One region of the Streptomyces sp. ATLC9 genome, then DNA from elsewhere that is predicted to be linked to it. Evidence: riboswitches for the same ligand, from Rfam matches in the RefSeq annotation. Region 1 holds a riboswitch; the other holds the start of a gene.
The links. Region 1 has a riboswitch for glycine ahead of gcvP (aminomethyl-transferring glycine dehydrogenase). Riboswitches for the same ligand answer to the same signal wherever they lie in the genome.
Positions count from the first base shown of each region.

Region 1 (6,958 bases):
GCAGCGGACCCCGTCGGGGTACCGCAAGTTCACCGCGGCGGACGTGGAGCGGCTGAGCAGGGTGCTGCGGATGCAGCGTGACCACTATCTGCCGCTGCGCGTCATCAAGGAGCATCTCGACGCGCTCGACCGCGGTGAGGAGGTGGCCCTGCCCTGCCCGGCGAGACCGTCCGACGTCATCGATCCCTTCGACGCGCCGGAGGGTGGACCGGCCTCGGCCGTCGCCCCGTGGGATCGCGACTCGGACGGCTCCGCCGGCGCTGGGAGCCCCCGCACGGCGCGTGTGGGGCGCGCCGGGCTTCTGGCCGCCGCGGAGGCGGAGGAGGAGCAGCTGGCGGAGTGGGAGTCCTACGGCTTGCTCGGTCCCGGGGAGGACGGTGCGTACGACGCCGAGGCAGTCGCCGTCGCCCGGATCGTCGCGGACCTGGGCCGATATGGTCTGGAGCCGCGCCATCTGCGGGTGGTGAAGGCTTCCGCGGAGCGGGAGGCCGGGCTGGTCGAACAGGTCGTGGCGCCACTGCGGCGGCACCGCAATCCTCAGACCAGGGCGCACGCCGAGACGACCGCGCGGGAGCTGGCGACGCTGGCCGTGCGACTGCACGCGACTCTGGTGCAGTCGGCGCTGAAGGCGCGGCCACGCTGACACCGCACCGACTGACGGGCCGGGTCACGGGGCGCCCGACTACCCAAAGGGGGCGCGCACGTCCTAGGGTTGCTGTGTGAACGAGCTCGACGTTGTGGGTGTCCGGGTCGAAATGCCCTCCAACCAGCCGATCGTTCTCCTGCGAGAGGTGGGAGGCGACCGGTACCTTCCCATCTGGATCGGTCCGGGGGAGGCGACAGCGATCGCCTTCGCCCAGCAGGGTATGACGCCCGCCCGCCCGCTGACCCATGACCTGTTCAAGGACGTTCTGGAAGCGGTCGGCCAGGAACTCACCGCTGTGCGGATCACCGACCTCAGAGAGGGCGTCTTCTACGCAGAGCTGGTCTTCGCCAGCGGTGTGGAGGTGAGCGCACGCCCGTCCGACGCCATAGCGCTGGCCCTGCGCACCGGGACACCGATCTACGGCAGCGACGGTGTGCTGGACGATGCCGGGATCGCCATCCCGGACGAGCAGGAGGACGAGGTGGAGAAGTTCCGCGAGTTCCTCGACCAGATCTCCCCGGAGGACTTCGGCACCAGCAACCAGTGAGCGCCGCCGGCACCGGGCCATTCCGGCACCCATTCCCGCGACGGGGACACGCGAAACCACCCCTTGGGTGATTATCACTCGGCGTGCCGAGTGTGGCGATCGTTGACGCACCCCGAGCGACTGCCTACCGTCGATTGGGCAGGTCCCGGGCGTATCCGCGGGACGTGAAGGACGGAGGGTCGGCGTGGGAAGCACCGGCGACAGCAGGGCGGCGGGCGATCCGTATCCGTTGCGCGGATCCTCCATACGGCCTCCGGCCCGCTCCACCCCCACCACGCAGGGCGCCGCGGTGGAGCAGATCGGCTACCGGGGCCCGACCGCGTGCGCGGCCGCGGGCATCACCTACCGGCAGCTGGACTACTGGGCCCGCACCGGCCTGGTGGAGCCCGGCGTCCGCCCGGCGTACGGCTCGGGCACCCAGCGGCTCTACAGTTTCCGCGACATTGTCGTACTGAAGATCGTCAAGCGGCTTCTGGACGCCGGGGTGTCGCTGCAGAACATCCGCGCGGCCGTGAGGCACCTGCGCTCGCGAGGGGGCGAGGACCTGGAGCGGAAGACGCTCATGAGCGACGGCGCGACGGTCTACGAGTGTTCCTCGCCCGACGAGGTCGTCGATCTCCTCCAGGGCGGCCAGGGGGTCTTCGGGATCGCGGTCGGCGTGGTGTGGCGGGATGTCGAGGCCGCCCTGTCCCAGCTGCATGCCGAGCGGGTCGACACCGGGGAGACGATCGCCGGGGACAACCCGGCCGACGAGCTGGCGCGCCGCCGCAACCGGGCGGGCTGACCAGGGGCGGCACACGGGGGCCGGTCCGCCGTCGCCCCTGTCAGTGGCGTAGGGCAGCATCACGGGTGTGAGAGGGACACCGACGGTCCTGCATCTGGACATGGACGCCTTCTACGCCGCCGTGGAGCAGGCGGCCAAACCCAGTCTGCGCGGAAAGCCGGTGATCGTCGGTGGTCTCGGGCCGCGCGGGGTGGTCGCCACCGCCTCCTACGAGGCCCGGGTCTTCGGTGTGCACTCGGCGATGCCGATGGCTCAGGCCCGTCGGCTGTGCCCGAACGCCGCATACCTCACTCCCCGCTTCGGGCTCTACCGCCGGGTCAGCGAGGTGGTGATGAGGCTGTTGCGAGAGCTGTCGCCGCTGGTGGAGCCGCTCAGCCTGGACGAGGCGTTCGTGGATCTCCAGGCCGGCGGTGCGGAAGGGGAGACGGGGCGGTGGTCGGCCGACACCGCCCGCGGGGTCGGTGAGCGGCTGCGCCGGGACATCCGTGCCGCCACCGGGCTCAGCGGCTCGGTGGGGCTGGCCGGGTCCAAGATGCTCGCCAAGATCGCCTCGGAGCAGGCCAAGCCCGACGGGCTGCTGGTGATCCCGCCGGGCACCGAGCGGGCGCTGCTGGCGCCGATGCCGGTGCGTACGCTGCCCGGGGTCGGGCCCGCCACCGCCCAGACCCTGCGCCGGGCGGGGATAGCCACCGTCGGCGAGACCGCCGAGGCGGGGGAGGCGGAGCTGGTGCGGCTGCTGGGCCGGGCGCACGGTGGAGCGCTGTACGCGATGGCGCAGGGGGTCGACGATCGGCCGGTGGTCGCCGAACGCGACGCCAAGTCGGTCTCGGTCGAGGACACCTTCGACACCGACCTCACCGACCGTGCGAGGATCCGGGCCGAGGTCGCGCGGCTCGCCGACCGCTGCGTGGCGCGACTGCGGGCGGCGGGGCGCTCCGGACGCACGGTGGTGGTCAAGGTCCGCAGCTACGACTTCTCCACGCTCACCCGTTCGGAGACGCTACGCGGCCCGACCGACGACCCGGCGGTGGTGAGGGAGGCCGCCGCCCGGCTCGTCGAGGGCGTGGACACCACCGCCGGGGTGCGGCTGCTGGGGGTCGGGGTGAGCGGACTGGCCGACTTCACCCAAGAAGATCTGTTCGCCCAGGCCGGCGCCCGGGCCGCCGGCTTCTCCGGCACGGTCCGGCCGCCGAGCCCTGATCCGCCCATGACGGCGGACGGGCCCGGGCGGGGCGGGAGGGGAGCGGAAGCGGGGGCAGTCCGGCACTGGCTGCCCGGTCTGGACGTACGGCACGCGCGGTACGGACCGGGCTGGGTGCAGGGCAGCGGTCTGGGGCGGGTCACGGTGCGGTTCGAGCGGCCCGGGTCGCCGCCGGGACGGGTGCGCACCTTCGTGGTGGACGATCCGGAGCTGGAGCCCTCCGAGCCGCTTTCGCCGTGGGACGGTCAGGACTCGGAGCCCGCGACCCGCCCGAACGACATGTCCTCGTCGGAGGCGGGCGGGCCGGCACCGGGCACGCCCAGCCCGTAGTGGCGGTAGAGCCGAAGTTCCTGCTCGGGGGAGAGATGGCGGCCCACGCCGAAGTCGGGAGCCTCCTTCACCAGGGAGCGCTCGAACGGCACCCTCAGCTCCCCGTCCACCACCTCGCTGGGCCCCAGCGGGACGAAGGCGTCTCGGCTGAAGAGCCCGGTGCGCACCGCCGCCCACTCCGGGACGCCGGTGGCATCGTCGAGGTACACCTCGTCCACGGTCCCTATCTTCTGTCCGGCGCGGTCGAACGCTTTGAGGCCTATCAGATTCCGCGGGTCGATGTCGGTCTGCACGGTGGTCCCTCCAACTCCTCGCACGAAGAGGCGCCTGCTCGCGAACAGTCGCCACAAACAACGAAACGGCACATTCGGCGCATCGGCCACTCGTGCAGGGCGTGGCGCCCGAGGCAAGGCCGGCGCCACCGGGCGCTGGTAGGCTCTGAAGTGGCTGTTGACCCCGAGCGGGAGAGTCCTCCGGTGAAAGCACCGGAGGCGCCGAAGGAGCAAATCCTCCCCGGAATCTCTCAGGCTCACGTACCGCGCGGGTGAGGTCACTCTGGAAAGCAGGGCGGGCCACGACGGACGACGCCGCAGCCCCCCTCACCGACGGTGAAAACCGGGCCGCGCGCGGACCGGTGAAGCTCTCAGGTCGCGATGACAGAGGGGGAGGCCGTCGGGGCACCCGCGCCGCGGTGCCCCTCGCAGGTCGCGCAGACCAGGAGGCCTCCAGATGACAGCAGACCGAACTCCTCCCGCCACCTCCCTCGCGGAGCTGGAGCGGGGCACTCCCTTCGAGGAGCGCCACATCGGCCCCGACGCCGGTGAGCAGGCCAAGATGCTCGCCCAGGTCGGCTACGGATCGCTGGACGAGCTGGCGGCCGCCGCCGTACCCGAGGTGATCAGGAGCACCGAGGCGCTGGCCCTGCCCGCGGCCCGCAGCGAGGCGGAGGTCCTGGCGGAACTGCGCTCCCTGGCGGGACGCAACCAGGTGCTGGACTCCATGATCGGCCTGGGCTACCACGGCACCTTCACCCCGCCGGTCATCCTGCGCAACGTCATGGAGAACCCCGCCTGGTACACGGCCTACACCCCGTACCAGCCGGAGATCTCGCAAGGGCGCCTGGAGGCGCTGCTGAACTTCCAGACCGTGGTCGCCGACCTGACCGGGCTGCCGACCTCCGGGGCCTCGCTGCTGGACGAGGGCACAGCGGCGGCCGAGGCCATGGCGCTGTCCCGGCGTGTCGGCAAGGTCAGGCAGGGAGTCTTCCTGGTCGACGCCGACTGCCTGCCGCAGACCATCGCCGTGCTCGAGACCCGCGCCGAGCCCACCGGAGTGGAGGTCGTCGTCGCCGACCTCTCCGACGGCATCCCAGCCGAGGCCGCCGAACGCGGCGTCTTCGGTGTGCTGCTGCAGTATCCGGGGGCCTCCGGCGCCGTACGCGATCCGCGTGGTGTGATCGAGGAGGCGCACGGGCTGGGGGCGGTCGTCACCGTCGCCGCCGACCTGCTCGCCCTGACCCTGCTGACCTCTCCCGGCGAGCTGGGCGCCGACATCGCGGTGGGCTCCAGCCAGCGCTTCGGCGTGCCGATGGGCTTCGGCGGGCCGCACGCCGGGTTCATGGCGGTGCGGGAGAAGTTCGCGCGCAGCCTGCCCGGCCGGCTGGTGGGCGTCTCGGTGGACGCCGACGGGGCCAGGGCCTACCGCCTGGCCCTGCAGACCCGGGAGCAGCACATCCGCCGGGAGAAGGCCACCAGCAACATCTGCACCGCCCAGGTGCTGCTCGCCGTGATGGCGGGGATGTACGCCGTCCACCACGGCCCCGACGGGCTGGCCGCCATCGCCCGCCGCACCCACCGCTACGCCGCCGCCCTCGCCCAGGGGCTGCGCGAGGGCGGTGTCGAGGTCGTCCACGACACGTTCTTCGACACCGTCACCGCACGGGTGCCGGGCCGGGCCGCCGAGGTCGTCGCCGCCGCCCGTGAGGCCGGGGTCAACCTGCGACTGACCGATGCCGACCACGTCGGCGTCGCCTGCGACGAGACCACCGGACGCGCGCAGCTCGCCGCCGTGTGGGGCGCCTTCGGCGTGGAGTCCGGGACCGGGGACGCCGAGGCGCTGGACGAGGCCGCCGGCCAGGTGCTGCCCGCCTCCCTGCTGCGTACCGACGAGTACCTGACCCACCCGGTCTTCCACCGGCACCGTTCCGAGACGTCGATGCTGCGCTACCTGCGCCGGCTGGCCGACCGGGACTACGCGCTGGACCGCGGCATGATCCCGCTGGGCTCGTGCACGATGAAGCTCAACGCCACTACCGAGATGGAGCCGGTCACCTGGCCGGAGTTCGGCGCACTGCACCCCTTCGCGCCCGCAGAGCAGGCCGAGGGCTACCTGACGCTGATCCGCGAGCTGGAGGAGCGGCTGGCCGAGGTCACCGGCTACGACAAGGTCTCCATCCAGCCCAACGCCGGTTCCCAGGGCGAGCTGGCGGGCCTGCTGGCGGTACGGGCGTACCACCGGGCGAACGGCCAGGCCGGCCGTACCGTCTGCCTGATCCCCTCCTCCGCGCACGGGACCAACGCCGCCAGCGCCGTGATGGCCGGGATGAAGGTCGTCGTCGTGGGGACCGGCGAGAACGGCGACGTGGACGTCGAGGACCTGCGGGCCAAGATCGACAGACACCGCGAGGAACTGGCGGTGCTGATGGTCACCTACCCCTCCACCCATGGTGTGTTCGAGGAGCACATCACCGACATCTGTGCGGCCGTGCACGAGGCGGGCGGTCAGGTCTACGTGGACGGGGCCAACCTCAACGCGCTGGTGGGCCTGGCCAAGCCGGGGAAGTTCGGCGCGGACGTCTCCCACCTGAACCTGCACAAGACCTTCTGCATCCCGCACGGCGGCGGCGGCCCGGGCGTGGGCCCGGTGGCCGTCCGCTCCCACCTGGCGCCGTACCTGCCCAACCACCCGCTCCAGCCGGCCGCCGGTCCCGGGACGGGCGTGGGGCCGATCTCGGCGGCGCCCTGGGGCTCGGCGGGCATCCTGCCGATCTCATGGGCGTACGTGCGACTGATGGGCGCCGAGGGGCTGCGCCGCGCCACCCAGGTGGCCGTGCTCGGGGCCAACTACGTGGCCAAGCGGCTGGAGCCGCACTACCCGGTGCTCTACACCGGCCCGGGCGGCCTGGTGGCGCACGAGTGCATCATCGATGTCCGCCCGCTGACCAAGGCCACCGGTGTCAGCATCGACGACGTGGCCAAGCGGCTGATCGACTACGGTTTCCACGCCCCGACGATGTCCTTCCCCGTGGCGGGGACGCTGATGATCGAGCCCACCGAGAGCGAGGACCTGGCGGAGCTGGACCGCTTCTGCGACGCGATGATCGCGATCCGGGCCGAGATCGAGAAGGTCGCCTCGGGGGAGTGGGACGCGCAGGACAACCCGTTGCGCAAC
Region 1 covers NZ_JBXUOY010000246.1:632-7,589, reverse strand. Annotated here, with positions in the region: gene ftsR (transcriptional regulator FtsR) at 1-643, shown strand, start outside; gene AC2CJA_RS21295 (bifunctional nuclease family protein) at 720-1,193, shown strand; gene AC2CJA_RS21290 (MerR family transcriptional regulator) at 1,378-1,977, shown strand; gene AC2CJA_RS21285 (DNA polymerase IV) at 2,045-3,508, shown strand; gene AC2CJA_RS21280 (PRC-barrel domain-containing protein) at 3,424-3,801, opposite strand; glycine riboswitch at 3,960-4,057, shown strand; gene gcvP (aminomethyl-transferring glycine dehydrogenase) at 4,238-6,958, shown strand, end outside.

Region 2 (7,926 bases), on a different contig from region 1:
GTCTTCAGCCGCCGCCATGCCTCGACCCACAGACTGGCGCCCGTGGAGGTCTCGGTGGAGGCGGTGAGCTCGGCGAGCCGGTCGATCTTGTCGGTCTTGGTGCTCATCAGTGCACCCGCACTCTCGGGTCGATAAGGCTGTAGGCGAGGTCAACCAGCAGGTTGATGACGACGTACGCAGCCGCGATGAACATGATGAAACCCACCAGGACCGGGTAGTCGCGCTCGTCGATGGCGGTCTTGATGAACGAGCCGATGCCGCCGAAGGCGAAGACCGACTCGGTGAGCACCGCGCCCGACAGCAGGCCGCCGGTGAGCAGGCCGACGGCGGTGACGATCGGCAGCAGCGCGTTGCGCAGCACATGGCGGCCGCGCACCACCTGGCGGCTCAGGCCCTTGGACTCGGCGGTGCGCACGTAGTCCTCGCCGAGCACCTCCAGGACGCTGGCCCGGGTCATACGGGTGATGATGGCCAGCGGGATCGAGGCGAGCGCCAGGGCCGGGAGCACCAGGTGCCTCACCGCGTCCCAGGCCGCGTCGAGCTCGCCGGTGAGGATGCCGTCCAGCACGTAGAAACCGGTGACCTCGGTGGCGTCGAGGCCGGTGGTCTGGCGGCCGAAGCTGGGGAACCAGCCGAGCTGGACGGCGAAGACGGCCTTGAGCAGGAAGGCCAGGAAGAACACCGGGATGCAGATGCCCACCAGGGAGCCGGAGACCGCGGTGACGTCCAGCCAGCTGCCGCGCCGGCGGGCGGCGAAGTAGCCCAGCGGGACACCGACGGCGACGGCGATGATCATGGCCGAGATGCCGAGTTCCACCGTGGCCGGGAACGCCCGGGTGAACTCGTCCCACACCGGCTGGCCGGTCTGGGTGGAGACCCCCAGGTCCAGCTCGGACAGCCGCCTGAGGAAGCGGCCGTACTGGACCCACACGGGCTGGTCGAGCCCGAGGGCCGCCTCGATGCGGGCCTTGTCCGCCTCGGTCGCACGCTCGCCGAGCATGGCCGCGGCGGGTCCGCCGGGAAGCCGGTTCAGCCAGATGAACAGCAGAACGGACAGGCCCAGCAGGGTGGGTATCAGTTGGAGCAGTCTTCGTACGACGAGACGCAACACCCCGCGACGCCCCTTTCTTGGTCCTCATGGGCAGGTCCGCCCGGCCACTTCGGATGCCGTGGCCGGGCGGACCTGCGCGCGGTCATGCGTTTACTTGAAGGAGACCTCTGCGAAGTTCTCCTGCGTCAGCGGGGAGACCTTCGGGGGGTTGACGTCCTCGGCGAACGCGATGGAGGGCGGGGAGGAGGAGATCGGGATGCCCGGGATGTACTCCATGATGGCCTCGTTGGCCTTCTTGTACAGCTCCACCCGCTTGACGGCGTCCGCCTCGGCGCTGGAGCCCTTCACCGCGTCGAAGACAGTGTCGTCGCGGAAGCCCCACTGCTCGTCGTAGCCGGCGAACCAGGTGCCGATGAAGTTGTAGGCGTCGTTGAAGTCACCGGTCCAGCCCAGCAGGTGCAGGTCGCAGGTGCCGGCCTCGACGGCGTCGATGTAGTCCGGGGCCCACTTCATGGGCTTGGGCTCAACGGTGACACCGGCCTCCTCCAGGTCGGACTTCATCAGCTCGAACATGTCGGCCGGGGCGGGCATGTACGGGCGGGTGACCTCGGTCGGGTAGCAGAAGGTGACCTTCAGTTTCTCCTCGCCGGCCTTCTTCAGCAGGTCCTCGGCCTTGTCCGTGTCGAACTCGTAGGTGGGGACCTCGTCCGAGTGGCCGTCGACGGTGTCCGGCATGAACTGGGTGGCCACCACGCCGCCCTCGGGCAGCTGCGTCTTGACGATGTTCTCGCGGTCGATGGCGTGGGTGATCGCCTGGCGGACGTCCTTCTTCTCCAGGGCCTCGTTCGCCTCCTGCGACATGCCCATGTAGAAGATGTTGAACACACCGCGGACCGGGACCTGGAAGCCCTCGTTCTCCAGGGTCTTCACGTCCGAGGGCGCGACCAGGTCGTAGCCGTGGATGTTGCCGGCCTGCAGCGCCTGGCGGCGCGCGGACTCCTCGGAGATGGTGCGGAAGACCAGCTTCTCGACGCCGGCCTTGTCGCCCCAGTAGTCGTCGAACCGCTCGAGGGTGACTTCCTTGTTGCCCTTGTCCCACTCGGTGATCTTGAAGGGACCGGTGCCCGCGACGGTGCCGGCCTCCTGGCTGTACTTCGGGTAGGAGATGGTGTCGCCCTCGCCGCTCAGCTCCTCCTCCTTGTAGGCGTCGATGGCCTTCGGGGAGTGGATGGCCAGCGCCTGGAGCGAGAAGCCGCCGGGCAGGTTGGCGGTGGCCTCGTGCACGCTGATGACGGCGGTCAGCTCGTCCTTCGCCTCGCAGCCCTTGTAGTTGGCCTCGGACGTGTCCTTGTTCTCGTTCTCCGCGAAGCCGCCGAAGATCTTCTGCCAGTAGTAGGAGACCGCGATCTCCTGGTACGTGCCGGTCCAGTTGAACCAGTGGTCGTAGTTCTTGCACACCGCCTCGGCGGTCAGCTCCTCGCCGTCGTGGAACTTCACCCCCTCGCGGAGATTGAAGGTCCACTCGGTACCGCTCTCGTCGGCCTCCCACGACTCCGCGAGGCCGCCGACCAGCTTGCTGCCGCCCGGCTCGTGCTCGATCAGCGCCTCGAAGGCCTGGCGGGTGACCCGGAACGTCTCACCGTCACTGGCCAGTGCCGGGTCCAGGGAGCCCGGGTCCCCGGCGGCGCCGAAGACGAAGGTGTCACCACCCTTGCCCTCGTTCTCCTCGCCTCGTTCACTGGCACATCCAGTGGCGATCACACCAACCGCGAGGGTCGCCGCGATCGTCTGGACGACCCTGGAACCGGTTATTCGCATGTTCCACCTCAGGGGTCGGTGACGGTTTGACTGCTGGTCGCCCGAACAGTACTGCGCCCAACCATCGGTGTGAACTGTCCGCATGTCGGTGATATAGACCTGAGACCCTGGTGCCCGGAACGGCGGCGGCGCAGGTCAAAGCATTGATACCGGATGAAACCACCGATCTCCGGTGGACTGGGGGCCGGCGCCGGGGAGCCCCGGGCGCACCGACGCGCCGCCCCGGGCCGGGCGGGCGGATGGGGCCGGGCGGTGAGGTCGCGTCAGCGGGGGCGGGGGTAGCCGTAGCCGTGTCCGGGGGCCGCCGCGGGGACGGCGGCGTGGGCGTCGCGGTCGAAGAACGGCCGGGAGTTGGCCCGCAGCCACATGGCGACCGGGTCGTACTCGTCCGACATCGACACCGTGGAGACCGCCAGTCCCTCCGGCACCGAGGCCACCGACTGCCGCATCATCGCCCGTACCGACTCCACCGCCTGCGGCGCGAAGTCGTACAGATCGAGCCCGATCACCAGGCGCGGGGCGCCCAGAGCGGGCTGCACCCAGGCCCGGCGCAGGGTGCGCACCGCGGGCGTGCGGTGGGCGTTGTGCACCAGTTGGGCGTAGAAGTTCGGTACGTCCACGGTCGGTTCGCCGATGCGCAGCGGCCCGGCGGGCAGCCTCTCCAGTCCGCCGGCGATCCGGCGCAGGTCCAGCCAGGGGATGCCGACGCCGCCTCCGGGCGCGTGCGGGTTGAGCCACAGTCCCCAGCGGTCGGGGAAGAGGGCGGCGGCGACGTCGCGTCCGCCGACCACCTCGTGGGCCCTGCTCCAGCCGGAGGAGGCCAGCTCGTGCCCGGAGGTCACACAGGGCGCGTAGCCGTGCCCGGCGACCTCCATGTTCCCGTACTGGGCGTCGGGGGAGCCGGCCTGGCCGTGCCAGAGCAGCATCCACACCTGACCGGAGGCGAGGGCGTGCAGCAGCGCTTCATAGGTGTCGTACCGCCCGGGCGCCACCTGCCGCAGCAGTTGCTCAACGCTTCCACCCGCGCTCACGTGGGCCGCCCCTTCTCGCGTCGTCCTCGCTCACCGGGCCGCGCGTGCGTCCCGTCCCGTCCCGACATCCAACCAGCTTACGGTCCGTGCCCGACAGGGTCCGGACCACTCGCCCCGCTCCGGGCGCGGGCCCCGGGGCAGGGCCGCACGGGAGGCCGGGCGGCCCGGACGTCAGTACGGCCGGTCCTGGCGGGTGTAGAAGGGCCGCACGCACTGGCGCATCCAGTCCACGACCGGATCCTGGGCCGCGTCCAGCAGCACCATCTGCACCGGCCAGCGCACCGGCTCCCGGCCCAGCGCGCGGCCGAGCGCGTCGTGCGCCGCCGCACGGGCCTGCGGGTCCAGCAGGTCGAGCTCCACTCCGACGAACAGCGCGGGCGGGTCGCCCTCGGCGCTGGCCAGGCCGCGGCGCGCGGTGCGGACCTGCGCCAGCACCGCGAACTCACCGGCCGCGGCGGCCAGGAAGTCCACCGGCTCCTCCTGCCAGTCGGGCTCGAAGAGCCGGACCCGGGCGCCGCTCGCCATTCCCGGAATCCCCTCGGCCCCGCCCTCCCGGCACAGTTGGGCCACGGCGTCCGGGGGCAGGGGGACACCGACGGCGCCACCGGGGTTGACCGCGATGCCCACCTGCGGCGGCAGGCCGCGGGCGAACTCCCGCGCGGGCGCGACGGCGAAGGGCAGGTGCGAGCCGGCGCACTGCCGGAACTGCCGCTCGGAGCTGAAGACGGGGACGTAGGGCGCCCCGTCGAGCTGGATCGTGGGCAGGTCCAGACTGGGGCTGGCCGGCCCGCCGCCCTCGGGCAGCGGCACCCACAGACTGCTGCGCCCGAGCACCTCCAGCAGCCGGGCGCCCGCTCCGGGGGCGCCGAGGGAGGCGGCGAGGGTCTCCTCCAGCTCGTTGCCGGGCCAGTCGCCGCCGTGCCCCGGTCCGTACTGCTGCGGGATGGTCATGGGAAAACCTTATCGGCGCCGGGCGGGTGCGTCCGCCCGCCGGCCGCGCCCGCCTCCACGGGGTGCGGATGCCGTGGGACGCGGGGGCCGCGGGGCCGCGGGGGTCACTCGAACTCCACCGCGCTCAGCGCCCCTGCCGCCGTCCGGTCCAGCAGCACCGACGCGACGCAGCCCGGGTGCAGCCGCCCGGCCTCCGCGTCCGCCACCAGACGGCGCACCGCCCGCCGGTGCCGGGCGAAGGCGTACGCCGAGACCCCCCGCCCCCGTGCCGCCTGGCCGGCCAGCGCCACCCGGGGCGGTACGTCCAGCAGCAGCAGGTGCACGGCCCGCCCGCGCCGCCGCGCGTCCCGGGCCAGCCAGCGGCGCACCCAGCCCTGGGCTCCGCAGTCGTGCACCACCACGCCGGCGTCCGAGGCCAGGGCCCGCCGCAGCGCGAGGTAGTGCGCGATCCTCACCAGGGGGCGGTAGACGGCGTACGGCAGCCGGGCGGGCATCCGCCGCTCCCAGCGCTCCCGCATGTCCTGGGAGTCGATCCGCACCGCCGCGCCGTCGGCGACCACGCGGCGGATCAGGGTGGACTTGCCGCTGCCCGGCAGCCCGGAGACGACCACCCGGTCCCCGGCGGGGAAGCGCAGGACCCGCACCTGCGCCGTGCCGCGCAGATCGCGTCCGCCCGCGCTCCCCGGCTCGGCGGCCGGCACCGCCGCGGGCACTGCCTTCCGCGGCGCGCTCCTGCGCCGGGGCGGCGCTCCACCCTGTGCCGTACAAGCACTCTCCAGGCTGCTCACCGGATACGCCCTCCCCATTTCGCGCCACGTGCTCGCGGCGTCACCCCGAGCGTGTCAAGAAGGGGGACGGTGAACAAGACGGCCGCTCACCAGGTGTGTCACGGTGCCGTGCCCGTCCCGTCACCCCTCTCGTCGCGGGCCCGGCGGCGCGGCTTCGCGCCCGCCCGGGGGTGGTGCGCGCCGGGCGTGCGATGATGAGCGTGTCAACTGCATACCGGCCGATCGAGTCCGCACGGGAGAGTTCCCGGAAAACGCTGGTCACGACGGTTTCCGGGGCGCCGAAGGAGCAAGTCCTCCCTTGAATCTCTCAGGCCCCGATACCGTGTGGACGAGGCAGATCTGAAAAGCGGGCGGCTCCGAGGGGAGCCGCCCCACCCAAGGTGCAAGCCGTGGCCCGCCCGGGCGACTCTCGGCGAACCTCTCAGGTTCCGATGACAGATGGGGAGGACGTGTCCTTCCCACCGTCCTCGCACGCCATCGCCACCTCGCCCGGGAGCCTGCCCACCATGAGTGATTCCCCCCGCCGTACCGCCCTCGACGCCGTGCACCGCGCCCTGGGCGCGACCATGACCGACTTCGCCGGCTGGGACATGCCGCTGCGCTACGGCAGCGAGCGCGACGAGCACAACGCCGTGCGTACCCGCGCCGGCCTGTTCGACCTGAGCCACATGGGTGAGATCGCCGTCACCGGTCCGCAGGCCGGCGAGCTGCTGGACCGCGCCCTGGCCGGCCATCTGTCCGCCGTCGCCGTGGGCCGGGCGCGCTACACCATGATCTGCGACGAGTCCGGCGGCATCCTCGACGACCTGATCGTCTACCGGCTGGGCGCCGAGGAGTACCTGGTCGTCGCCAACGCCTCCAACGCCCAGGTGGTGCTGGACGCCCTCACCGAGCGGCTCGACGCCTCCGGCCTCACCGGCGCGGCCGTGCGCGACGACCGCGACGCCTACGCCCTCCTGGCCGTCCAGGGACCGCAGGCGCCCACCGTCCTGGCGAAGGTCACCGACGCCGATCTCGGCGGCCTGAAGTACTACGCCGGGCTGCCCGGCACGGTGGCGGGCGTGGAGGCGCTGATCGCCCGCACCGGCTACACCGGCGAGGACGGCTTCGAGCTGTTCGTCGCGCCCGGCGACGCCGAGACGCTGTGGCGGGCGCTGACCGAGGCCGGCGCGGACGCGGGCCTGGTGCCGTGCGGGCTGTCCTGCCGCGACACGCTGCGGCTGGAGGCGGGCATGCCGCTGTACGGCAACGAGCTGACCCGTTCCACCACCCCCTTCGACGCCGGGCTCGGCCGCGTGGTGAAGTTCGACAAGCCCGGCGACTTCACCGGCCGCGCCGCCCTGGAGGCCGCCGCCGAGAACCCGCCGCGCAAGCTGGTCGGCCTGGTCGCCGCCGGCCGCCGGGTGCCGCGCGCCGGGTACGCGGTGGTCGGCGCGGACGGCTCGGTGATCGGCGAGGTCACCTCCGGCGCCCCCTCCCCCACACTGGGCAGGCCGATCGCCATGGCGTACGTGGACGCCGCCCACGCCGCCCCGGGCACCGAGGGTGTGGCGGTGGACATCCGCGGTACGCATGAGCCCTACGAGGTCGTCGCGCTGCCGTTCTACCGGCGCGAGCGCTGACGGCTCGGGCCGCCGTACCGCCCGCCCGACCGCCCCTTCCCGCACCACCCGCCCGGGTTCCCGTCCCACCTGGCAAGACCCGTTTCTCACACCACACCCCTGATCAGGAGAATCACGCCATGAGCAACCCCCAGCAACTGCGCTACAGCAAGGAACACGAGTGGCTGTCGGCCGCCGAGGACGGCGTCTCGACGATCGGCATCACCGAGCACGCGGCGAACGCCCTCGGCGACGTCGTCTTCGTGCAGCTCCCGGAGGCCGGCGACACGGTGACCGCGGGTGAGACCTGCGGCGAGCTGGAGTCGACCAAGTCGGTCAGCGACCTGTACGCGCCGGTCACCGGTGAGGTCACCGAGGTCAACCAGGACGTGGTGGACGACCCGGCGCTGGTGAACTCCGCCCCCTACGAGGGCGGTTGGCTGTTCAAGGTCCGGGTGACGGACGAGCCGGAGGACCTGCTGTCCGCCGACGAGTACGCCGCCTTCACCGGCGAGTGAGCGGCGGCCCGCCCGCCTCCTCCGCCCCGGATCCGCCCTCCGCCGCCAGCCCACCACGATCGGAAAGACCCGGATGTCGCTTCTGAACAGTTCCCTGCACGAGGTCGATCCCGACGTCGCCGCAGCCGTCGACGCCGAGCTGCGCCGTCAGCAGACCACCCTGGAGAT
Region 2 covers NZ_JBXUOY010000008.1:21,611-29,536, forward strand. Annotated here, with positions in the region: gene AC2CJA_RS01915 (ABC transporter permease) at 1-107, opposite strand, end outside; gene AC2CJA_RS01920 (ABC transporter permease) at 107-1,111, opposite strand; gene AC2CJA_RS01925 (ABC transporter substrate-binding protein) at 1,202-2,869, opposite strand; gene AC2CJA_RS01930 (enhanced serine sensitivity protein SseB C-terminal domain-containing protein) at 3,133-3,900, opposite strand; gene AC2CJA_RS01935 (enhanced serine sensitivity protein SseB) at 4,072-4,851, opposite strand; gene AC2CJA_RS01940 (AAA family ATPase) at 4,956-5,657, opposite strand; glycine riboswitch at 5,863-5,972, shown strand; gene gcvT (glycine cleavage system aminomethyltransferase GcvT) at 6,146-7,261, shown strand; gene gcvH (glycine cleavage system protein GcvH) at 7,381-7,758, shown strand; gene glyA (serine hydroxymethyltransferase) at 7,832-7,926, shown strand, end outside.
Region 2: linked by a shared signal. The riboswitch ahead of gcvT (glycine cleavage system aminomethyltransferase GcvT) and the one ahead of gcvP (aminomethyl-transferring glycine dehydrogenase) in region 1 are both predicted to bind glycine.